DNA from 2 places in the Dechloromonas sp. A34 genome. Region 2 is predicted to be linked to the other one. Evidence: predicted binding sites of a transcription regulator. Region 2 holds the regulator's gene; the other holds the start of a gene.
The links. The regulator FliA, encoded in region 2, starts transcription of late flagellar genes. The targets are predictions, from matches to a motif close to CTAAAGTTNNNNNNNNNNNNGCCGNTA.
Positions count from the first base shown of each region.

Region 1 (10,964 bases), 290 kb from region 2:
ACGCGGGCTTTGCCATTCCGCCGGGCGAGTTGAATCGAATTTCCGTCTCCTTCAGTTCGGCGATCAATCGCGCCCGCGTGCGTCGCGGTTTGAACTGGCACGGCACCTACGGGCGCATCCTGAGCGAGTCGGACAATCAGGGCGAGCGCTACCTGGCCGCCCTGATCGAGCAGAGTCCTTCACTCAACATGGTGCGTCGCCTGCGGCCGATCGGCTATGCCGAGAATCTGATGGGGTTTTTCGGTGTGCTCTCGATCGATACCCTGAATCAACTGAAGAACGAGGGCATCAATTTTTCCAGCATGGTGTTTGGCAATGCGGTCGGCCTGGTCGAAACCCGCCGCGGCAAGCTGGATGGCAATCCGCAGCTGGTCGAGAAGGTCGTCGGCACCCTGCGGGCCGGCGACATCCTGCTCGAGAAGACGCCGTTTCGGCTGACCGATGCCTTCATTCCCGGGCATTGGGGTCATGCCGCCGTCTGGGTGGGCAATGAGCGCGAATTGCGCGAGCTGGGCATCTGGGAGCATCCCGTCGTCCGGCCGCATCAGGCGCGCATTCGCGATGGCCGCGGGGTGATTGAGGCGCTGCGCGCCGGGGTCAAGATGAACACCCTGACGCACTTTCTGAATGTCGACGATCTGGCCGTGCTGCGCCGCGAGGCGGCCAATCCGGAGCAGCAGGTCGAGGTCATCCTGCAGGCCTTGCGCCAGGTCGGCAAGGCCTACGATTTCAATTTCGATGTCGAATCGACCGACCGCATCGTCTGCTCGGAACTGGTTTATCACGCCTACGGCGATATCCGCTGGCCGACGGCGCGCCATCTCGGACGGGCGACGGTCAGCCCGGACAACATCGCGGTGCTGGCGACCGGCGATGGCCCGTTGAGCGTATCGCTGCTCTATCACGATGGCCGCGAGGTGGCGGCCGATTCGCGCCGCTACATCTCGGCGCTGGTCAAGCCCGAAGTGGTCAAGGTCGCGCGCGGCGGATAGCGACCAGGATCAGCAGGGCGATCAGCCCGAGCGCCGGCCAGTTGCCGAAGCGGGCATAGGGCGTCATACCCTGATGGGCGCGGATCTCGGCTTTCAGGACGCCCTGGGTGAAGGGCGGCAGGCTGGCCTGCAGCGAGCCGTCGGCGGCGATGACGGCGGTCATCCCGGTATTGGTCGCCCGCAACATCGGGCGGCCGGTTTCAATGGCGCGCAGGCGGGCAATCTGCAGGTGCTGCGGCTGGGCCAGAGAACGGCCGAACCAGGCAGTATTCGAGATGTTGGCGAGAATTCCGGCGCGGGGCAGGGCACGAATGATTTCCTCGCCGAAAACGTCCTCGTAACAGATGTTCACCGCCACCTGCTGGCCGGCCACGGCAAGCGGGCCTGCACATCCGGGCCGCGCGAAAACGCCGACATCGGGATGCTGGCCAGATTCATGAACCACGAGAAGCCGGGCGGAATGATTTCGCCGAACGGCACCAGGTGGGTCTTGCTGTAAACCTGGAGCGGCGAGCTGCCGAGGCTGACCGCGCTGTTCCAGTAGCGCTCGCCGTCGCCGGTCAGCGTGCCGAGGATGAGGTCGCCGCCATGCGCCTGGGCCGCGGCTTTCAAGGCATTGATGTAGACCGGTGGCAACTGGTCGAAAAAGGCCGGGATCGCGGTTTCCGGCAGCACGGTGAGCTGCGCCGGATTCGCTTCGACCAGTTCGCGGTAAAGATCCAGCGTGCGGATGAAGGTCTCCGGGCGGAATTTCATTTCCTGCGGGATATTGCCCTGGATCAGCGCGACGCTGACCGGGCGCCGACCGGGCTGGTCCAGGCTACCTGCAGTAGGCCGTAGCCGATTGCCGTGCTCGCCGCTACAAAGGCCAGGCCGACCCGCCAGCGCAAGAGCAGGGCGCCGGCCAGGGCGACCAGCAGCGACAGGCCGTGCACGCCGAGCAGCGGGGCGAAGCCGGCCAGCGGGCTGGGCGGCGCCTGCGAGTAGCCGACGGCGAGCCAGGGAAAGCCGGTGAAAATCCAGCTTCTGAGCCAGTCGGCAGCGGCGATCAGGGCGGCGAAGAAAAGCGCCTGCTGCCACCACGCCGCCGGCTGCCAGCGCTTGAAGAGCCCGCCGGCGAGCATCGGAAAGAGCGCCATGACGGCACAGAACAGGAAGGCGGCGATGCCGGCCAGCCACCACGGCATGCCGCCGAAGACCGAGAGGCTGACATAAACCCAGGACACGCCGCAGAGAAAGAAGCCGAGGCCGAAGGCGAGCCCGGTCAGCGCCGCCTGACGGGGCGAGCCGGCCTCGCGCAGCAGAGCGAATAGGCCGAGCCAGACAAGCGGCGCCAGCCAGAACAGGCCAAAGGGGGCAAAGCACAGGACACCGCAGGCCCCGATCAGCGAGGCGACGACGAAGCGCGCTGCCTGGTGCCTAGACAGCAGTCTCTTCAGCACCTTCGGGCTTGGTGAGGGGCGAAACGAGCAGGGTGTACAGGCGGCGGCTGTCGGCGCGCAGGACCTGGAAGCGGACGCCGTCGATATCGACGACTTCGTTGCGCTTCGGCACGCGACCGAGGTGGCGCAGAATCAGGCCGCCGACGGTATCGAATTCGTCGTCGGAAAATTTCGTGGTGAAGGCTTCGTTGAAGTCCTCGATTTCGGTGCGCGCCTTGACGCGGTAACGGCCGGTCGAATCTTGGCGGATGTTGTCGTGGGCCTCGTCGAAGTCGTATTCGTCCTCGATGTCGCCGACGATCTGTTCGAGCACGTCTTCGATGGTGACCAGGCCGGCAACGCCGCCGTATTCATTGACGACGATCGCCATGTGGTTGCGCGAAACGCGGAATTCGCGGAGCAGCACATTGAGGCGCTTCGATTCCGGGATGAAGACGGCCGGCCGCAGCCAGTCGCGCAGTTCGAAACTCTTTTCGGTGTGAATGCGCAGCAGATCCTTGGCGAGCAGGATGCCGAGGACATTGTCGCGGTCGCCGTCGACCACCGGAAAACGCGAGTGGGCGGCTTCGATGACGAAGGGCAGGATCTCGCTCATCGGGTCGTCGATGTCGATGACATCCATCTGGGCCCGCGGAATCATCACGTCGGTGACGCGGGTGTCGGAGGCGGCGAGCGCCCCTTCGATGATGGTCAGCGCATCGGCGTCCATCAGGTTGCGCTCGTAGGCCGAGTGCAGGATTTCAAGCAGTTGCTCGCGGTCTTCAGGCTCGCGCAGCAGTAGGGACGTCAGCCGTTCGATGAAACTCGGTTTACTCTCACTGTCCATAATGTCTATTCCGCAGGGTTGCCCAAATAAGGGTCGGGGTAACCGAGTGCGGCAAGAATCTCCCTTTCTTCATTTTCCATGGCTTCGGCATCTTCGTCGTTGTCATGATCCCAGCCTTGCAAATGCAGCATACCATGCACCGTCAGGTGGGCGTAATGCGCCGCCAGCGGCTTGTTCTGTTCGTTCGCCTCGCGCGCCACGACGCTCGGGCAGATCACCAGATCGCCCATCACGACCGGTTCGCTATCGTAGGGAAAGGACAGCACGTTGGTTGCGTAGTCCTTGCCGCGATACTCCTTGTTCAGCGCCTGGCCTTCGTCGGCCTCGACCAAGCGGATGGCGATCTCGCCGCCGCCGACCAGCGCGGCGCGGGCCCAGCGCACGAAATCCGCCCGCAAGGGTAGACCTTCGCGGTTACAGGCGTATTGCACGGATAGGTTAAGGCGTTTGCTTGGTGTGGGATTCATAGGCGGCGACGATGCGGGCGACCAGCGGGTGGCGCACGACGTCTTCTTTTTGGAATTCGGTAAAGGCCAGGCCGCGCACATCCTTGAGGATGTCGCGCGCTTCGCGCAGGCCGCTCTTTTGCCCCTTGGGCAGGTCGACCTGGGTCAGGTCGCCGGTGACCACAGCCTTGGCGCCGATGCCGATGCGGGTTAGGAACATCTTCATCTGCTCGGGCGTCGTGTTCTGCGCTTCGTCGAGGATGATGAAGGCGTGGTTCAGCGTCCGGCCGCGCATGAAGGCCAGGGGCGCGATCTCGATGGCGTGCTTTTCGTAGAGCTTGCTGACCCGGTCGTGGCCCATCAGATCGTACAGGGCGTCGTAGAGCGGGCGCAGGTAAGGATCGATCTTCTGGGTCAAGTCGCCGGGCAGGAAACCGAGGCGCTCGCCGGCTTCGACCGCGGGGCGGGTCAGGATGATGCGTTCGACCGTGTCGCGCTCGAAGGCATCGACCGCGCTGGCCACCGCGAGATAGGTCTTGCCGGTACCGGCCGGGCCGATGCCGAAGGTGATGTCGTGTTCCTGGATCGCCTTCAGGTAGGCCACCTGGCGCGGCGTGCGGCCGTGCAGTTCGGTCTTGCGGGTAACCAGTTGCGGGCCGTCGGTAATGCCGCCCGGCGAGATGCGGCGGACCGGGGCATTGGTCAGTTCGATCAGGCCGAGCTGGATTTCATCGACCGACAGCGACTGATGCGCCATGCCGTAGAAGTGACGAATGGCATCGGCCGTCAGCTGGGCTTTTTCACCGACGATCGAGAAGCGCTCGTTGCGGCGGCGGATGATGACATCGAAGCCGGTTTCGATCTGCCGGATGTTCTCGTCGAGCGGGCCGCAGAGATTGGCGAGCAGCGTGTTGTCGACCGGCGCCAGCGAGATATCGACCGGTTTGCTCTTCGGCGCGGGCCTAGTCTTCGCGGATGACAATCTCGCCCCTCAGGCTATGGGCCAGTGCCGATGTGATGCGGACATCGACGAAGGTGTTGATCAGCCGCGGGTTGCCAACAAAGTTGACGATGCGGTTGTTGTCGGTGCGTCCGGCCAGTTCGTGCACATCCTTCTTCGAGGTGCCCTCGACCAGTACGCGCTGGACGCTTCCGACCATGGCCTGGCTGATCACCTGGGCCTGTTCGTCGATGCGCTTTTGCAGGCGGCTCAGGCGGGCCGATTTGACGGCGGCCGGCGTCGAATCGTCGAGTTCCAGGGCCGGCGTGCCCGGCCGCGGGCTATAGACGAAGGAGAACGAGTTGTCGAAGCCGACCTCGTCGATCAGCTTCATGGTCTTTTCGAAATCGTCGTCGCTTTCGCCGGGGAAGCCGACGATGAAGTCCGTGGACAGCGAAATGTCGGGCCGCGCCGCGCGCAGCTTGCGGATGATCGACTTGTATTCGAGCGTCGTGTAGCCGCGCTTCATCGCCGCCAGCACGCGGTCGGAGCCGGCCTGGACCGGCAGGTGCAGATGCGAGACCAGCTTCGGCACCGTGGCGTAGGTATCGATCAGGCGCTGCGACATTTCGCGCGGATGCGAGGTCGTGTAGCGGATGCGCTCGACGCCGGGAACTTCGGCGATGTACTCGATCAACATCGCCAGGTCAGCCTTCTCGTCGGTGCCCGGCATGTCGCCGCGATAGGCATTGACGTTCTGGCCGAGCAGCGTGACCTCGACGACGCCATTGGCGGCCAGGCCGGCGACTTCGGTCAGCACGTCCTCGAACGGCCGCGACACTTCGCCGCCGCGGGTGTAGGGCACGATGCAGAATGTGCAGAACTTGGAGCAGCCTTCCATGATCGAGACGAACGCCGAGGCACCTTTGACTTCGGCCGGCGGCATGGCGTCGAACTTCTCGATTTCCGGGAAGGAGACGTCGACCGCAGCCTTGCCCTTGGCTTTGCGCTCGGCAATTAGTTGCGGCAGGCGATGCAGGGTCTGCGGGCCGAAGACGATATCGACGTAAGGGGCGCGGGCGACGATGGCATCGCCTTCCTGGCTGGCGACGCAACCGCCGACGCCGATCACCAGATTGGGATTCAGTTGTTTCAGGTGCCGGACCCGGCCCAGATCGTGGAAGACCTTCTCCTGCGCCTTTTCGCGCACCGAGCAGGTATTGAACAGGATGATGTCGGCCTCTTCGGGGTTCTCGGTCCTGACAATTGTTTCGGAAGCATTGAGCACATCGGCCATCTTGTCCGAATCGTACTCATTCATCTGGCACCCGAAAGTGCGGATGAATAATTTCTTGGGCATGGGTAAATTACTTTGCAAATCAGGGGTTGCCGGTTCGGCAACGGGGCCGCCGGAAAGGTGTTCATTATAACCGAGCGCAAATGCCTTGACCGGAGAAAGCTCGGCAAACTATAATCCGCGCCCTCAAAGCGTGGTGATGTAGCTCAGTTGGTTAGAGCGGTGGATTCATAACCCACAGGTCGGCAGTTCAATTCTGCCCATCACCACCACCAGTACATGGAAACGGCCAACCCAAGCGGGTTGGCCGTTTTTGTTTCTGGTCCATTTCTGGTCCAAATTTGGCAGTGGTAGGCCCTCCATATGCTCGGCCTTGAGGTCTTTCCTCCGATTAGATGATCGGGGTAAGCAGAGTGCCGGCCATGTCACCCGCGTAGAGTTGATGTACGATCCTCTCACCAAATTCTCTCAGCTCCACATGCAGCCTTATGGCAACCACACTGCTTTTTGTCGATGCGGATAACCAAGCACCGATCCTTGCCACAACGCTAACCCGGTTTCTGAAAACTATCGGGCGTGAGTCCGCCAAAGCCATCGTCGCTGGCAACGGTGTAGGAGATCGTGTTAGAAACTGGGAGTTGGCTCTCAAGGAGGCCCGTCCGGACATCGAAGTGGCATGCCATGTGGCGCCGCCCCGCAAACAGTCCGCCGATGTTCGCTTGATGTTTGAGCTTGCACCGTTCTATCACGGACAGCCAGACTCAGCCGTGCTGCTGGTGATCTTTTCTCGCGACGACCTGCTAGTGGCGGCAGCCGAGTGCTTGGTGCAGAAGGGGCACAACGCCATGGTCGTGGTGGGGTCGTCCTCTAATGGCACATCCTTGGTCACTGACGTACCAGTGGTGGTCTTACCATCACCTCAAGTCGCTGCCGCACAAGTAGCGCCAGCGCCTATACACGACGTCGCTACAGCGCGCCCTGCCAATCAATCAGACACCAAACCCGATAACGCTGTTGTTACAACAGCAATCACTAAAATTCGGCAGCAACTTAAACCCAACAAGCAGGGAGGCTATGCTGCTTCTGCGGTCGGGCAGGTGCTTGCACAGCTTGGTCACGACAAGGCAAATCGAACCAAGATCGTTAAACAGATTCCGAATTTGAAGGAGGTCGGGACAGGCCCCGAGAAGCGACTGATCTTCTGAACTGTCTTTGCCAGGGGCAATAAATAGTCCGGTGTAATCTGTTGCTTCTTTATCCCCATTTCTATCTTTAGATTACCCGGTCAGAAAAAAGCCCCGCTGTCACGGCGGGGCTTCAGATCAATCTGTTTCAGGCGTTGGCGGATCGGGAATGAATATTTTCGAAGTATCCAGCCCGTCGAACAGGATCACCAGCCGGGGAACAGCGGCGGCCGCCCGTGGTGTACGGGGCACGAAGTTGTCGAATACATCCCCCTTGGTGCCGTTCCGGACGTCATTGATCGTGACAGGCAACCCGATCATCGGCTTTTTGCAGCAGGCAGAAGTTGGCATACCGATCAAGGAACTGTGTCGGCAGCATGGCTTCAGTGATGCCTCGTTCTACAACTGGCGAGCGAAGTTTGGCGGCATGACGGTTCCGGACGCCAAGCGCCTGAAAGAGCTGGAAGCCGAGAACGGCAAGCTCAAGCGGCTACTGGCGGAATCGATCCTCGATGCCGAGGCACTCAAGGCCGCTTTAGGCCGAAAACGCTGAGCCCCCGGCAAAAGCGTGAGGTAGTCATGGTGATGCAGGAATCGACAGCGATTTCCGAGCGCCGTGCCTGCCTGCTGGTGGGTTTATCGCGCACGGTCCTGCATTACGAATCGAAAGTGCAGCCAGAGAACGAGCAATTACAGGCAAGGCTGGTTGAACTGGCCGGCGAGCGCCGCCGGTTCGGCTATCGCCGTCTGCATGCCTTGGTTCGCCGTGAGGGGGTTCAGGCCAATCACAAGCGTATCTATCGCCTCTACAGCGATGCCGGGCTGTCGGTTCGGCGCCGCAAGAAGCGACATGGTGTAGCCGTTGAGCGGCAGGCGCTGGAATTGCCGTCCTCACCGAACCAGGTCTGGTCGATGGATTTTGTCAGTGACGCATTGGCCAATGGCCGCCGGATCAAGGTGCTGACCATCGTCGATGACTTCAGCAAGGAGGCCATCGATCTCGCCGTTGATTTCGGAATATCAGGACATTACGTGACCCGTGTGCTCGATCAGGCGGCTCGTTTCAGGGGCTATCCCAAGGCGATCCGGACTGACCAGGGGCCAGAATTCACTGGCAAGGCATTAGACCAATGGGCCTACCAGCACGGCGTGCAGCTCAAGCTGATCCAGGCGGGCAAACCGACGCAGAATGCGTTCATCGAGAGCTTCAATGGCCGGTTCCGGGATGAGTGCCTGAACGACCATTGGTTTACGAGCCTGCCCCAGGCTCGTATCCTGATTGCCGCTTGGCGCCGAGACTACAACCAGCATCGGCCGCATAGCTCACTGGACTACCTGACGCCGGCAGAGTTTGCGGCCAAGCATCGATCCAGTGATCCCGATGATTCTGTCGGGAAAGGATGTCTTTAGAAGTGCAAACCAAGGACTTTTACTAAAACGCCCTTGGCACTAAATCCGGGGGCACCTCAAGCCAGGACCGGGCGGCGTCTGGTCCAGTTCTGGTCCGGGCGCGCCTGTAGCTTCAATGATGCGCTCCCTTGGGCAGGTTTCAGTGCTTAAAATTTTTCGGCGGGAAAACCCTTCCGGAAATCTTGTCGGCCAAGGTGGCGGGCTGCTATCAAGCGCGCCCTAATCAGTGGAAAAAAGTATTGTGTAAGGTTTTCATAACCCACAGGTCGGCAGTTCAATTCTGCCCATCACCACCAGAAACACGGGAACCCGCTGATTCGTCAGCGGGTTTTTCCGTTTACGCCGGCGGAAATGGCATGCTGTCGCGAACCATTCGCCATTTGCTGCCCTCTGACGATCACTGACAGGAGATTGCTGAAATGAAGAATGTGACGGTTACGATCAAGCTCGAAATGGAAGTCCCGGACGATTGGGAACTGGCGAAGACCTCGGATGGCATCGATATCCTGAGCATGGGAAACGGTCAGTATCTGGACCTTACCTTCGAGCCGATGGTGACGGATGATATCGAGGGCACCTGGACGAATGAGGTCGACGAGGGCTTTATGGACGCACTGATGGATATGGTTGTTTCCGAAGACGTCGCCTACACGCTGACGGTGCCGCCAGCGCACTGAGCGTTCTCAGGCCAGGCCTTCACTTTTCAGTGCAGCCTGTACGGCCGGCCGGGCTCCGACGCGGGCGTGATAGACGGCCACGTTGGGCCAGCGGGCGAGATCGAGCTTGACGAATTTTGTCCAGTTCAGGACGGTGAACAGATAGGCGTCGGCGACGCTGAAGTTTTCACCGAGCAGGTATGATTTGCCGGCCAGCTGGGTATTTACGTAGTCCAGGCGGCGCTCCAGGTTGCCCAAGGCGGCAGCCTTCCAGTCGTCGCTGCTGGCGGGATTGAAGAAGGGGCTGAAGGAGCGGTGCAGCTCGGTGCCAATGAAGGTCAGCCAGCTTTGCAGACGATAGCGTTCCAGCGTGCCGTTGGCCGGGGCCAGTTTCTTTTCCGGCACCTGATCGGCCAGATACTGGACGATGGCCGGCCCTTCGGTCAGCACCTCGCCGCTGTCCAGTTGCAGGGCGGGCACATAACCCTTGGGATTGATTGCCCAGTAGTCGGCGCCGCTGGCCGTGACCTTGGTCTTGAGATCGACGGCTTCGGTTTCGTAGGGCAGGCCGGACTCTTCGAGCACGATGTGCGGCGACAGGGAACAAGCGCCGGCTTTCAGAAATAGTTTCATGAGCGTCTCCTTGGCTGTAATTGTTAACTCCGGCAGCAGCCGGAGTTAACTTCAGAGGCAAGGATATGCCAAAAGGTTCCAGCTTGGCTTCAGGCCGGGCCGAGCTCCTGATCAGGTGGTCGAAGGCGCTCAGCGAGGCCGTGGCGCCGGCGCCCATGGCGATGATGATCTGCTTGTAAGGCACCGTCGTGCAGTCGCCGGCCGCGAACACGCCGGGCACCGAGGTCTGGCCCTTGGCGTCGATCTCGATCTCGCCGCGTTGAGACAATTCAAGTGTGCCTTTCAGCCAATCGGTGTTGGGCAACAGGCCGATCTGCACGAAGATGCCTTCGAGGTCGATGCGCTTGACCGCGTCGGTATTGCGCTCCTTGTAGAGCAGACCGTCGACCTTCTCGCCATTGCCGCTGACTTCGGTGGTCAGGGCGCTGGTGATCACCGTCACGTTCGGCAGGCTGGCCAGCTTGCGCTGCAGCACGGCATCGGCGCGCAGCTTGCTGTCGAATTCGAGGAGCGTGACATGGCCGACGATGCCGGCCAGATCGATCGCCGCCTCGACGCCCGAGTTGCCGCCGCCGATCACCGCGACGCGCTTGCCCTTGAACAGCGGGCCGTCGCAGTGCGGGCAGTAGGCGACACCTTTGCCGCGGTATTCCTGCTCGCCGGGCACGTTCATTTCGCGCCAGCGGGCACCGGTGGCCAGAATCACTGACTTGCTCTTCACCGTCGCGCCGTTTTCCAGTTGCACCTCGATCAGGTCGCCGGGAATCAGTCTGGCGGCGCGTTGCAGATTCATGACGTCGACCTCGTAATCCTTGACGTGCTCCTCTAGGCCCATGACCAGCTTCGGGCCATCGGTGGCCTTCACCGAGATGAAATTCTCGATGGCCAGCGTGTCCATGACCTGGCCGCCGAAACGCTCCGCCATAAGGCCGGTGCGGATGCCCTTGCGGGCTGCGTAGATGGCGGCCGAAGCGCCGGCCGGTCCGCCGCCGACGACCAGCACGTCATAGGCTTCCTTGGCATTGATTTTTTCGGCATCGCGGGCGGCGGCGCCGGTGTCGAGCTTGGCGATAATTTCCTCGATCGTCATCCGACCAGCGCCGAACTCGGCGTCATTCAGGAAAACGGTCGGCACGGC
Region 1 covers NZ_CP102486.1:1,235,440-1,246,403, forward strand. Annotated here, with positions in the region: gene NQE15_RS06190 (YiiX/YebB-like N1pC/P60 family cysteine hydrolase) at 1-992, shown strand, start outside; gene NQE15_RS06195 (apolipoprotein N-acyltransferase) at 970-1,344, opposite strand; gene NQE15_RS06200 (nitrilase-related carbon-nitrogen hydrolase) at 1,341-1,748, opposite strand; gene NQE15_RS06205 (hypothetical protein) at 1,772-2,434, opposite strand; gene NQE15_RS06210 (HlyC/CorC family transporter) at 2,412-3,260, opposite strand; gene ybeY (rRNA maturation RNase YbeY) at 3,266-3,643, opposite strand; gene NQE15_RS06220 (PhoH family protein) at 3,699-4,688, opposite strand; gene miaB (tRNA (N6-isopentenyl adenosine(37)-C2)-methylthiotransferase MiaB) at 4,669-6,006, opposite strand; tRNA gene NQE15_RS06230 (tRNA-Met) at 6,139-6,215, shown strand; gene NQE15_RS06235 (hypothetical protein) at 6,432-7,148, shown strand; one part of gene NQE15_RS06240 (IS3 family transposase) at 7,423-7,669, shown strand; one part of gene NQE15_RS06240 (IS3 family transposase) at 7,669-8,537, shown strand; gene NQE15_RS06245 (hypothetical protein) at 8,957-9,214, shown strand; gene gstA (glutathione transferase GstA) at 9,221-9,826, opposite strand; partial or broken gene ahpF (alkyl hydroperoxide reductase subunit F) at 9,924-10,964, opposite strand, start outside.
Region 1: the regulator FliA is predicted to act here: its motif matches at 6,094-6,120, upstream of miaB (tRNA (N6-isopentenyl adenosine(37)-C2)-methylthiotransferase MiaB).

Region 2 (10,964 bases):
CACAGCAGGAAGTGGTGTTCAATCGTATCGGCCATATGGCCCGTGCGCTGCACGATACCCTCGGGCAGCTCGGGTACGACAAGGTGCTCGAAAAAACGGTATCGGCCCTGCCCGATGCCAAGGATCGCCTGGCCTATGTCGCCAACCTGACTGAGCAGGCAGCTTGCCGCGTGCTCAACGCCACCGATATTGCCAGTCCGCTGGTCGATGATATCGAAAACCGCTCGCGTGCACTCGGGGCTGGTTGGGACAAGGTATTTGCCAATCAAATGGGCCCGGAGGCATTCAAGCAATTGGCTACCGAAACCCGCGCCTTCCTGAATGAGCAGTTGCCGCAAAAGGCACAGGCCACGCACGCGCAACTGACCGAAATCATGATGGCGCAGGATTTTCAGGATCTGACTGGTCAGGTCATCAAGAAAATCGTTGCTTTGGCGCAGGAGCTGGAAGCTGGGCTGATGACCGTCCTCCTAGAGGTGGTGCCGGAAACCCGGCGGACCGACGAAGTGAATAGCCTGATGAATGGCCCGGTAGTGAATGCTGAAGGCCGCACCGACGTGGTGGTTAATCAGGAGCAGGTTGATGATTTGCTTGATAGCCTCGGTTTCTGAGGGGGAGCGAAAATGAGCGACTTTGCCGGAATGGAAGACCTACTGCAGGACTTTCTACAAGAGGCCTCCGATTTGCTGTCCGATGTGGACAACAAGCTGGTTGATCTTGAAAAGACGCCTGATGATCGCGGGCTGCTCAACGACATTTTTCGCGGGTTTCACACCGTCAAGGGAGGGGCCGGGTTTCTCAACGCCGCCGAACTCGTGACGCTGTGCCACCTCACCGAAAATCTGTTTGATCGCCTGCGCAATGGCGAATTGGAGCTGACTCCGGAGCTGATGGATATCATCATGGCGGCCACCAAAGGGGTGCGCGACATGTTTGGCGAGTTAGGCCAGATGGTGCTGCCGCAACCGGCGGATCCACAGGTTATCGCGGCGCTGAAGGGAGTTTTGAGCGGCGAGCCGCCGGCTGCTGTGGCGACTCCGGATTTGGGGGAGGGCGAGCCCGTTGCTTCGGTAGCGCAGGCGGCCACTGTGGCCTCGGGGGAGCCCGACTGGAATGTTTTGCACGCTACCTTGACTGGGGTCTCTACTGCTGCGGCGCAGGGCGAATTGATCACCAAGGCGGAAACCGAGACGCAGCAGGCCGTTGCGACAACGCTGGCGACGACGGCTGAGGGGGCAGCGGCCGCGGTTGCTGCCCAAGCGGGGGCGCCGTCGGCTTTTGGTCGGCGGGCAACTGACCGGCCGGGCGGGCAGCCCACCACGGCACGGCGCGCTGAAGAGCGCGGGGTCCGGGAAAACACAATACGGGTTGATACTTCACGCCTTGATCAGGTTTTGAACCTGTCGGGGGAAATTGGCCTGACCAAGAATCGACTGACCAGCTTGCGGGCCGATATCCTGGCCGGCAAGAACGATTCGGAAACGCTGCATGCACTCGATCAGGCGGTCAGCCAGCTCGACCTGCTGGTGTCCGATCTGCAGAATTCGGTAATGAAGACGCGGATGCAGCCGATTGGCCGGCTGTTCCAGAAATACCCGCGGATCGCTCGCGATCTGGCACGCCAGTTGGGCAAGGACGTTGAATTGGTGCTGGCTGGCGAGGAAACCGAAGTCGACAAGACGATGATCGAGGATCTCGCCGATCCGCTGATTCACCTGATTCGCAATGCAGTCGATCATGGTGTCGAAATGCCGCTCGAACGGCAGGCGGCAGGTAAGCCCCAGAAGAGCCTGGTGCGGTTGGAGGCGCGTCAGGAGGGGGATCATATCGTCCTGATCATTGCCGACGACGGCAAGGGTATGAGTGCCGAGCGCATCCGGGCTAAGGCGGTCGAGAAGGGTCTGATTTCCGAAGAGGAGGCCAATACTCTCGACGAACGGCAAAGTCTGAATTTGATTTTCCTGCCAGGGTTCTCGACCAAATCCCAGATTTCCGACGTTTCCGGGCGCGGAGTCGGGATGGATGTCGTCAAAACCAACATCCAGAAGCTCAACGGCTCGATCGAAATTCGCTCGGAGCCGGGCAAGGGATCGATCTTCATCATTTCCCTGCCGTTGACCCTGGCCATTCTGCCGGTGCTGCTGGTCCTGCTCGGCGATCAACCGTTCGCGTTGCCGCTGTCGCTGGTCCGGGAAATCCTGCCGATCGAGCAAAGCCGGATCCAGGAGGTCGGGGGTAAGGAGACCCTGGTCGTCCGCGGCGAGGTTTTGCCGGCCATCTCGCTGGCACGTATGCTGGGCTGGCCGCTGACGCAATATCCTGAATACGGCGTCTTCATGCAAACGGCCGAGCGCAGCTTCATTCTCGGCGTCGACAGCTTCGCTGGACGCGACGATGCGGTGATCAAGTCGCTTGAAGATTTCCGGCCGAAGGGAGTGGCGGGGGTGACCACGCTGTCGAACGGTCAGATTGTGTTGATTCTGGACATGAAAGAATTGCTGGCTGATCTCGGGCAGCATCCGGACATGGCTGCTGGTTTGCGGGCGCTCGACTTCGCCTGATTCCCGTTTTAGGTCAACGAGTTGAGAGGGGGCTTGCCCCCTCTTTTCTTTTTTGCAGGTTTACCATGTTGTCATGCGCTTGCAGCTGGCATCTGAGAAACCGGCTAAATAAACACACGTACCTCTTTAATTTTTCTAGTTTTTTCCTATAATAGCCTCATCGATACCTGATGACGGCTATGGCGGAAGAGAGCGACCTCGAGAAAACAGAAGAGCCTACTGGCCGCCGCCTAGAGCAGGCGCGCGAGAAGGGTCAGGTCCCCCATTCCCGCGAACTAGGTACTTTCCTGGTCCTGATCTCGGCCGGTGCCGCGTTCTGGATGATGGGCAGTTGGTTCATGCAGCGTTCCATGGCTATCACGCGCAAGGCCTTGTCGATTGAGCCCGAATTCATGCGCGAACCTTCTCTGATGTTGCCGCGCCTGGTGGAGATTTCCGGCGACGCCCTGCTTGCCTTCTCGCCCTTTTTTGCCTTGCTGCTCCTTGCCGCGGTGCTGCCGCCATTTTTCCTGAACGCCTTCGTGTTTTCAACGCAGGCGCTGACCCCCGATTTGAAGCGCCTGAATCCGCTGGCCGGCATCGGCCGGATGTTCTCCTGGGGAAGCCTGATGGAATTGGGCAAGGCGGTCCTCAAGGCCAGCCTGGTGGGTGGCGTTGCCATCCTGCTGATCTGGAAGGAGCGCGACGAGATCTTCGGCCTGCTGGCTGAGCCGCTCGAAGCCGGATTGGCGCATGCCGGGCAGCTGGTGACATTTTCTTTTCTGATGCTGGTCGCGACGCTGATCCTCGTTGTTGCAGCCGACGTGCCTTTCCAGCTCTGGCAGTACTTCGACAAGCTGAAAATGACCAAGGAAGAGGTCAAGCAGGAAATGAAGGAAATGATGGGCGACCCGCAGCTCAAGGGACGCATCCGTAGCCTGCAGATGCAGGCCGCCCGTAAGCGCATGATGGCGGCGGTGCCGCAGGCCGACGTGATCGTCACCAACCCGACGCACTATGCCGTGGCGCTGTCCTACAAGGCCGGAATGTCGGCACCCAAGGTGGTGGCCAAGGGAATGGGCGCGATTGCCCTGAAGATCCGAGAAGTCGGGATGGCGAACGCCGTACCGATCATGGAAGCGCCACCGCTGGCGCGGGCGCTGCACAAGCATGCCGACCTCGACCGCGAAATACCCGGCGCCCTCTATAACGCAGTTGCCGAAGTACTCGCCTACATCTATCAGCTGGCCAACTGGCGGCAGGCGGGCGGGGCCTATCCGACGCCCCCGCGTGAGTTGCCCGTGCCGCTAGAACTTGTGCCGGAGGCCGCATAAATGGCCGCCTCCTCACTCAGCATGCAGGGCATCCTCGGGCGTCTGACCGGCACGCAGATTGCTGCACCGGTACTGATCCTGATGATCCTGTCGATGATGGTCCTGCCCTTGCCGGCCTTCGTCCTGGATTTGTTTTTCACCTTCAACATCGCCATCTCGGTGCTCGTGCTGCTGGTCGCCGTCAATACTCAGAAAACTCTCGATTTCTCGGTGTTTCCCACCGTCTTGCTGGTGACGACCCTGATGCGGCTGTCGCTCAATGTCGCCTCGACCCGAGTCGTGATGCTCGAAGGCCACACCGGTCCGGATGCCGCCGGCAAAGTGATCGAGGCCTTCGGTCACTTCCTGGTCGGGGGTAATTTTGCGGTCGGGATCATCGTTTTCATAATTCTCGTCGTGATCAACTTCGTCGTGATCACCAAGGGTGCCGGGCGGGTTGCCGAAGTCGCCGCCCGCTTCACCCTCGATGCCATGCCCGGCAAGCAGATGGCCATCGATGCCGACCTCAATGCCGGGCTGATCGGTGAAGAGGACGCTCGTCGCCGTCGTTCCGAGATTTCCCGCGAAGCCGAGTTCTTTGGCTCGATGGATGGTGCTTCGAAGTTCGTGCGTGGCGACGCGATCGCCGGCATCGTCATCATGTTGCTCAATGTTGTCGGCGGCTTGATCGTCGGGGTCCTTCAGCACGACATGGCGATAGCCCAGGCCGCCAAGAACTACACCTTGCTGACCATTGGCGATGGCTTGGTGGCGCAGATCCCCGGCCTGATCATTTCGATTGCCGCCGGCATGGTCGTCACCCGGGTCTCCGATGATCGCGATATCGGCCAGCAGGTGGTGAGCCAGATGTTCGGCAACAGCAAGGCGATTGCCATTACCGCCGCGATCGTCGGCACCCTCGGTCTGATCCCGGGTATGCCGAACCTGGTCTTCCTGCTCCTGGCGTCGACCTTGGGCTGGCTGGCCTGGACGATGGCGAAGGCCGAACGGACGATCGTCGAAACACCGGTCAAAGTCGCGCCGGCACCGATGCAGGAAGCGGTCGAGGCCAGCTGGAGCGATGTCGCACCGCTCGATGTGCTTGGTCTGGAAGTGGGCTATCGCCTGATTCCACTGGTCGACAAGTCGCAGGATGGCGAGTTGCTGCGGCGTATCCGTGGGATTCGCAAGAAATTTGCCCAGGAAGTTGGCTTCCTGGTGTCGCCGGTCCATATCCGCGACAACCTCGAATTGAAGCCGAATGCCTACCGCATCCTGCTCAAGGGGGTCGAAGTCGGCACCGGCGAGGCTTTTGCCGGTCAGTTCCTGGCCATCAACCCGGGACGCGTTGCCGGAACGCTCAACGGTGCAGCGACCAAGGACCCGGCCTTCGGCCTGCCGGCGGTGTGGATCGATGCCGCCCAGCGCGAGCAGGCCCAGGCCTATGGCTACACTGTGGTCGATGCCTCGACTGTGGTCGCCACCCATCTCAATCACCTGATCCTGACGCACGCCGCCGAATTGCTGGGACGTCAGGAAGTGCAGCAACTGCTTGATCACCTGGCCAAGGACATGCCCAAGCTGGTCGAAGATCTGGTGCCCAAGGTGCTGCCCCTGGGCACGCTGCAAAAAGTTTTGCAGAACCTGCTCGACGAGGGCGTCCATATCCGTGATATGCGTACCGTCATCGAGACGGTGGCCGATCACGCCACACGTACCCAGAATGCCGACGAACTCACGACCCAGGTCCGCAATGCATTGGGCCGGGCGATTGTCCAGCAGATCTTCCCGGGTAATGCCGAAATGCAGGTCATGTCGCTCGATCCCACCCTGGAACGGCTGCTGGCTCAAGCCGTCAGCGGCGGATCGGATAACACCAGTTTCGAGCCCGGGCTGGCGGATACGCTGGTCCGCGAGACTGCGGCGGCGGCCCAACGACAGGAAGGCCTGGGGCTGCCCGCCGTCCTGCTCGTTCCGGCCAGCCTGCGCCTGCTGCTTTCCCGTTTCCTGCGCCGCACCGTGCCGCAACTGAAGGTGCTGGCCCATAACGAAGTTCCAGAAAATCGAATTATCAAGGTGACCTCGGTTATCGGAGGTAGAACATGAACGTCAGAAAATTCATCGCCGCCAATGCAAGGGACGCCTTGAGAAAAGTGAAGGAGACGCTCGGCAACGACGCGATCATCCTTTCCAATCGTGGCATTCCCGGAGGGGTCGAGATCATGGCGGTGGCCGCCCGTGACATGGCCATGATCGTGCCGACCCAGGTTGCTGATTCAGCCGCCGCCGAACGTCGTCCGTCGCCGCTGGAAGTCGAAGACGACTACCGGGTTTCGCTGAGTAGCGCTCGCGCCCAGGCCGCCCAGCCGATTCAGCGGCACGCCATCCCGCACACGGTGGTTACCCCGCAGCCCCGCCCGCCGATTCAACCGGCACCGGTGCCCGCCGCCCGCCCGCAGGGGTCGGTCAATGCCGGCATTCCGCGTACCGGATCGCTGCGCAACCTCGAGACGGCGCGTCCGCAGCAATCAACCGGCACCATGCCGCCCGCTGCCAATCCCGCCCGGCCACGCGCATGCAGGCTCCGGCCAGCCCGCCGCCGCGCCGGACCGAGGCCGATGTCGTGCCGATGGAAGTCATGGAAGAAATCCGTTCCCTGCGCAAGATGGTCGAACAGCATCTGGCCGGTTTTGCCTGGGGCGAGGCCTCGCGTTCGGAACCCGTGAAAACCGATGTCCTGCGGCAGATGCTGGATGCCGGGTTTTCGCCACAGTTCTCACGCGACCTGCTGACCGATCTGCCGGTCGAAATGGATGCTGTCCAGGCCATGGCCTGGGTCAAGGGAGCGGCCGACCGCGCCTTGTTCACCATCGGCAACGAGGGTGACATCGTCGATCGCGGTGGCGTCTATGCTCTGGTCGGTCCGACCGGGGTCGGCAAGACGACGACGACCGCCAAGCTGGCGGCGCGCTGCGTCCTGCGCCATGGTCCGAGCAAGGTCGCGTTGGTGACAACTGACGGTTACCGGATTGGTGCCCACGAACAATTGCGCATCTACGGCCGGATCCTGGGGGTTTCGGTCTATCTGGTGAAGGACGCAGTCGAACTGCGCCAAACCCTGAAAGAGCTGCAGCACAAGCACATGGTCCTGATCGACACGATGGGCATGAGCCAGAAGGACAAGCTGGTGCCGGAACTCACCGACATGCTGGCCGGTTGCGATGTGCAGCGCCTGTTGTTGCTCTCGTCCACCTCGCGCGGTGATACGCTTGACGACGTTGTGCGTGCCTATGAAGGTGACAATCTGGCCGGCTGTATCCTAACCAAGATCGACGAGGCGGCTACCCTGGCAACGCCGCTCGACGTCATCATGCGCCACGGCCTGAAGCTACATTACGTTTCCAACGGTCAGCGCGTCCCGGAAGACCTGCATCTGCCCAATCGCGGCTACCTGATGCACCGTGCCTTCAAGGATGTGCCGGAAAGCTCTCCGCACAAGCATACCGGTGTCGAGCCTGCGCTGATGATGGCCAATGCCGGCATGGTTTCGGTCGGAGGTCGTCGTGGCTGACTTCCGCGTTGACCAGGCGGCCGGACTGCGCCGCCTGCTCGGAGGTGGTCAGCAGTTGCAGGTGGTGACCTTCGTCGCCGGTTGCGAGGGGGTCGGGCGCAGCGTCGCGGTCGCCAACCTCGGTGTCGCACTGGCGCGTCTCGGCAAAGAGGTGCTGATCATCGACGAGCATGCCTCGCGCGACGACATTGCCTCATCGTTCGGCTTGGTTTCCCGCTACGACCTGCTCAATGTGGTGCAGCGCGAATTGGCCCTGTCGCAGGTTCTGCTTCAGCCGATGCAAGGCCTGCGCGTGCTGCCGGCCGCCAAGGCAGTTCGCAAACTGGGCCGTCTCTCCTTGCCGCAGCAGCAGACCCTGCTCGATGCGATGTCCGGTCTGGAGCGCCCGATCGACATCATTCTGGTCGATGCCTGCATGGCCCACCCCAACGGCTTCTCGCCTTTCGGTCTGGCCTCGCAGGAGGCCGTGGTCGTGCTGTCCGGCAATAGCGCCTCGATCACCGAGGCCTATTCGCTGATCAAGAAAGTCAGTCACGCCTTTGCGCGCAAGCACTTCCGCATTTTGGTGAACAAGGTGCGCAGTCAGCCGGATGCCCGTTCGATCTACGAAAATATCGCTCAGGTCGCAGCGCAGCGTGGTATCGCCCGTCTTGACTATGCTGGCGCCATTCCTCTCGACGAGTCCCTGCGTCAGTCCTTCCAGCTCGGTCGCCCGGTTCTGATCCAGGCGCCCGATTCCGCATCGGCCGCCGCCTTCCGCGATATCGCCTCCGATCTGCTCTACTGGCAGCGTGGCGAAGGCGAGACCGGCGGGGTCGAACATTTCATGCAGCAACTGCTACACTTGAGCCAACGCATAACCCCGAACGTACTACGAGCCTGATGTATACCGCTGCCGGGCAGCCAGACAGGGACCAGTTGGTTCAGCGCTTCGTACCGCTGGTGAAACGTATCGCCTATCATTTGATGGCGCGCCTGCCGGCAAGCGTACAGCTCGATGATCTGGTCCAGAACGGCATGATGGGCCTGCTCGATGCCATGGACCGTTATCAGGAAGGCTTCGGGGCGCAGTTTGAGACCTATGCTACCCAGCGCGTGCGGGGTGCCATGCTCGATGGCCTGCGGGAGAACGACTGGTTGCCGCGCAATCTGCGTCGCGAACTGCGTCGTATCGAAGGGGCGATCAACCAACTGGAGCACGAGCACGGCCGCGCCCCGTCGGAGCGCGAGCTCGCCGACGCCTTGGGCATGTCGCTGGCGGATTACCAGAAGACCCTCCAGGATGCGCGCGGCCATCAACTGGTCTACTTCGAAGATTTTGCCGGCGAAGGTGATGACGACTTTCTCGAGCGCCATTTCACCGACAACAAAGCCGATCCGGCCAATATTCTCGAAGACCGTAATCTCCGGGAGATGTTGGTAAAAGCCATCGGCCAGCTTCCGGACCGGGAAAAAATGATGATGGCGCTCTACTACGAACAGGATCTCAATCTGCGCGAAATCGGCGAGATCATGGAGGTCACCGAATCCCGGATCTGCCAGTTGCATAGTCAGGCGATCGCCCGCCTGCGTAGTCAGGTTCTTGGCGAACTGCCGGCGGTGAAGAAGCGGAGTAAGGAGAAGAAGCTTGGATAAGATCAGTCTGGCCGGCCTTGCTCTAGGCCTGATCGCCATCCTGGGCGGCCAGATTCTCGAGGGCGGGCATGTCGGCTCACTGGTTCAGCCAACCGCACTGCTCATCGTTCTCGGCGGGACCTTGGGTGCCGTCCTGTTGCAAAGCCCATTCCACGTCTTCAAGCGTGGTGTCTTAATGGCGAAATGGGTCTGGGTGCCGCCGGTCATCGAGCAAAAGCGGATGATCGACCAAATCCTGACCTGGAGCCAGCAGTCCCGTCGCGAAGGGCTGCTCGCCCTGGAGAACTACATTCCCGGCATCAAGGATGAATTCACTCGGAAAGGCTTGCAGCTCCTGGTCGACGGCGCCGATCCGGAGCGCATTCGGGAGCTCATGGAAGTTGAGATCGGCACTTTTGAAGACGAGTGGCGGCAGTCGGCAAAAATTTGGGATTCCGCCGGCGGGTATTCGCCGACGATCGGGATTCTGGGCGCGGTCATGGGGCTGATCCACGTCATGGAGAACCTTTCCGATCCGACCAAACTGGGGGCGGGCATTGCCGTGGCTTTCGTGGCGACCATTTATGGCGTCGGTCTTGCCAACCTCATCTACCTGCCGATCGCCGGCAAACTCAAGTATTACATTTCGCGGATGGTAGCCTCCCGTGAAATGCTGATCGATGGCCTGGTCGGCATCGCCCTGGGGGACAATCCGCGGATCATCGAGGGCCGCCTCAGGGGTTATCTGCTCTAATGGCCCGTCGCCGTCGCGAGGAAGAGCACGAAAACCACGAGCGCTGGCTGGTTTCCTACGCCGATTTCATTACATTGTTGTTTGCCTTCTTCGTCGTCATGTACGCCATTTCGTCGGTCAACGAGGGCAAGTACAAGGTGCTCTCCAATTCGCTGTCCAATGCGTTCACCAATACCACCGCCCAACCCGGCGGGCAGCCCATTGCCACCATTCAGGGGCGCCGCCGATTCCGCCGCGGCCGATTGCCAAGCCCGACAAATTGCCTGATCAGAAGAAGGTCGAGCAGCGCAAAAAAATGAAAAATATCGCCAGCGAGATCATGAATGCCTTGCAACCGCTGGTCGCCCAAGGCAAGGTGCGCCTGCTCGAAACCAGCCGCGGCGTGACCATCGAAATCAACGACAGCATCCTGTTTCAGCCTGGGCAGGCCAAGCTCCAGTCCGCGTCGGTCGGTGCGATGCTGGCGATCGCCCAGGTTCTGGCGGTTTCAGATTTTCCGATCACCATCGAGGGGCACACTGACAACATTCCGATCGCGACACCGCAGTTCCCCTCGAACTGGGAATTGTCGGCGATGCGGGCGACTACCGTACTTCGTCTGTTCAATGATGGGGGGGTTGGCGCCGAACGCCTGACGGCAATCGGCTACGGCGAAACGCGGCCGTTGGAAACCAATACGACCGTGGAAGGTCGGGCGCGCAATCGCCGGGTGAGTGTCCTGATCGATTCGAATCGGCCAGAGGAGCCGACCGAAATCGGGGGCATCGCGCCGCCGGGTTAAGCCGCTAGGCCCTCAGGCCGAGTCGACAATGCTGCTCCCGCTACTCGGCGCGGCCTGGCCATCACTGCCGTAGAGCAAATGTTGCGGGGGCTGGCGCGTCAGGATGCTCAGTGCTTCCTTGGTCTGTTGCAGGTGCATGTCCACCAGGCTGGCGTTTATTTGATGTAGTTCCTTGGCCTCGCTCGCCAGGGCGAGCAACTCCGTCCACCGGGCGGCAACCACGTGCTCGGCCGGATGCTCGGCCAACCAGCGCGTCATGGCGGCACGGGTGTTGTCGTCGCCGCTGCCACCCAGCGCCGAGCGCCGTTCGTCTTCCAGGGCGTTGAGTTGGATGACCAGTTCCGCCTTGGCGGCTCCGGTCTCCGGCAGGGCGGAAGCGTCGCCCTGCTTG
Region 2 covers NZ_CP102486.1:1,522,516-1,533,479, forward strand. Annotated here, with positions in the region: gene cheZ (protein phosphatase CheZ) at 1-611, shown strand, start outside; gene NQE15_RS07640 (chemotaxis protein CheA) at 624-2,561, shown strand; gene flhB (flagellar biosynthesis protein FlhB) at 2,732-3,874, shown strand; gene flhA (flagellar biosynthesis protein FlhA) at 3,875-5,959, shown strand; gene flhF (flagellar biosynthesis protein FlhF) at 6,429-7,424, shown strand; gene NQE15_RS07660 (MinD/ParA family ATP-binding protein) at 7,417-8,307, shown strand; gene NQE15_RS07665 (RNA polymerase sigma factor FliA) at 8,307-9,059, shown strand; gene NQE15_RS07670 (flagellar motor protein) at 9,052-9,792, shown strand; gene NQE15_RS07675 (flagellar motor protein MotB) at 9,792-10,091, shown strand; gene NQE15_RS07680 (OmpA family protein) at 10,088-10,573, shown strand; gene NQE15_RS07685 (flagella synthesis protein FlgN) at 10,586-10,964, opposite strand, start outside.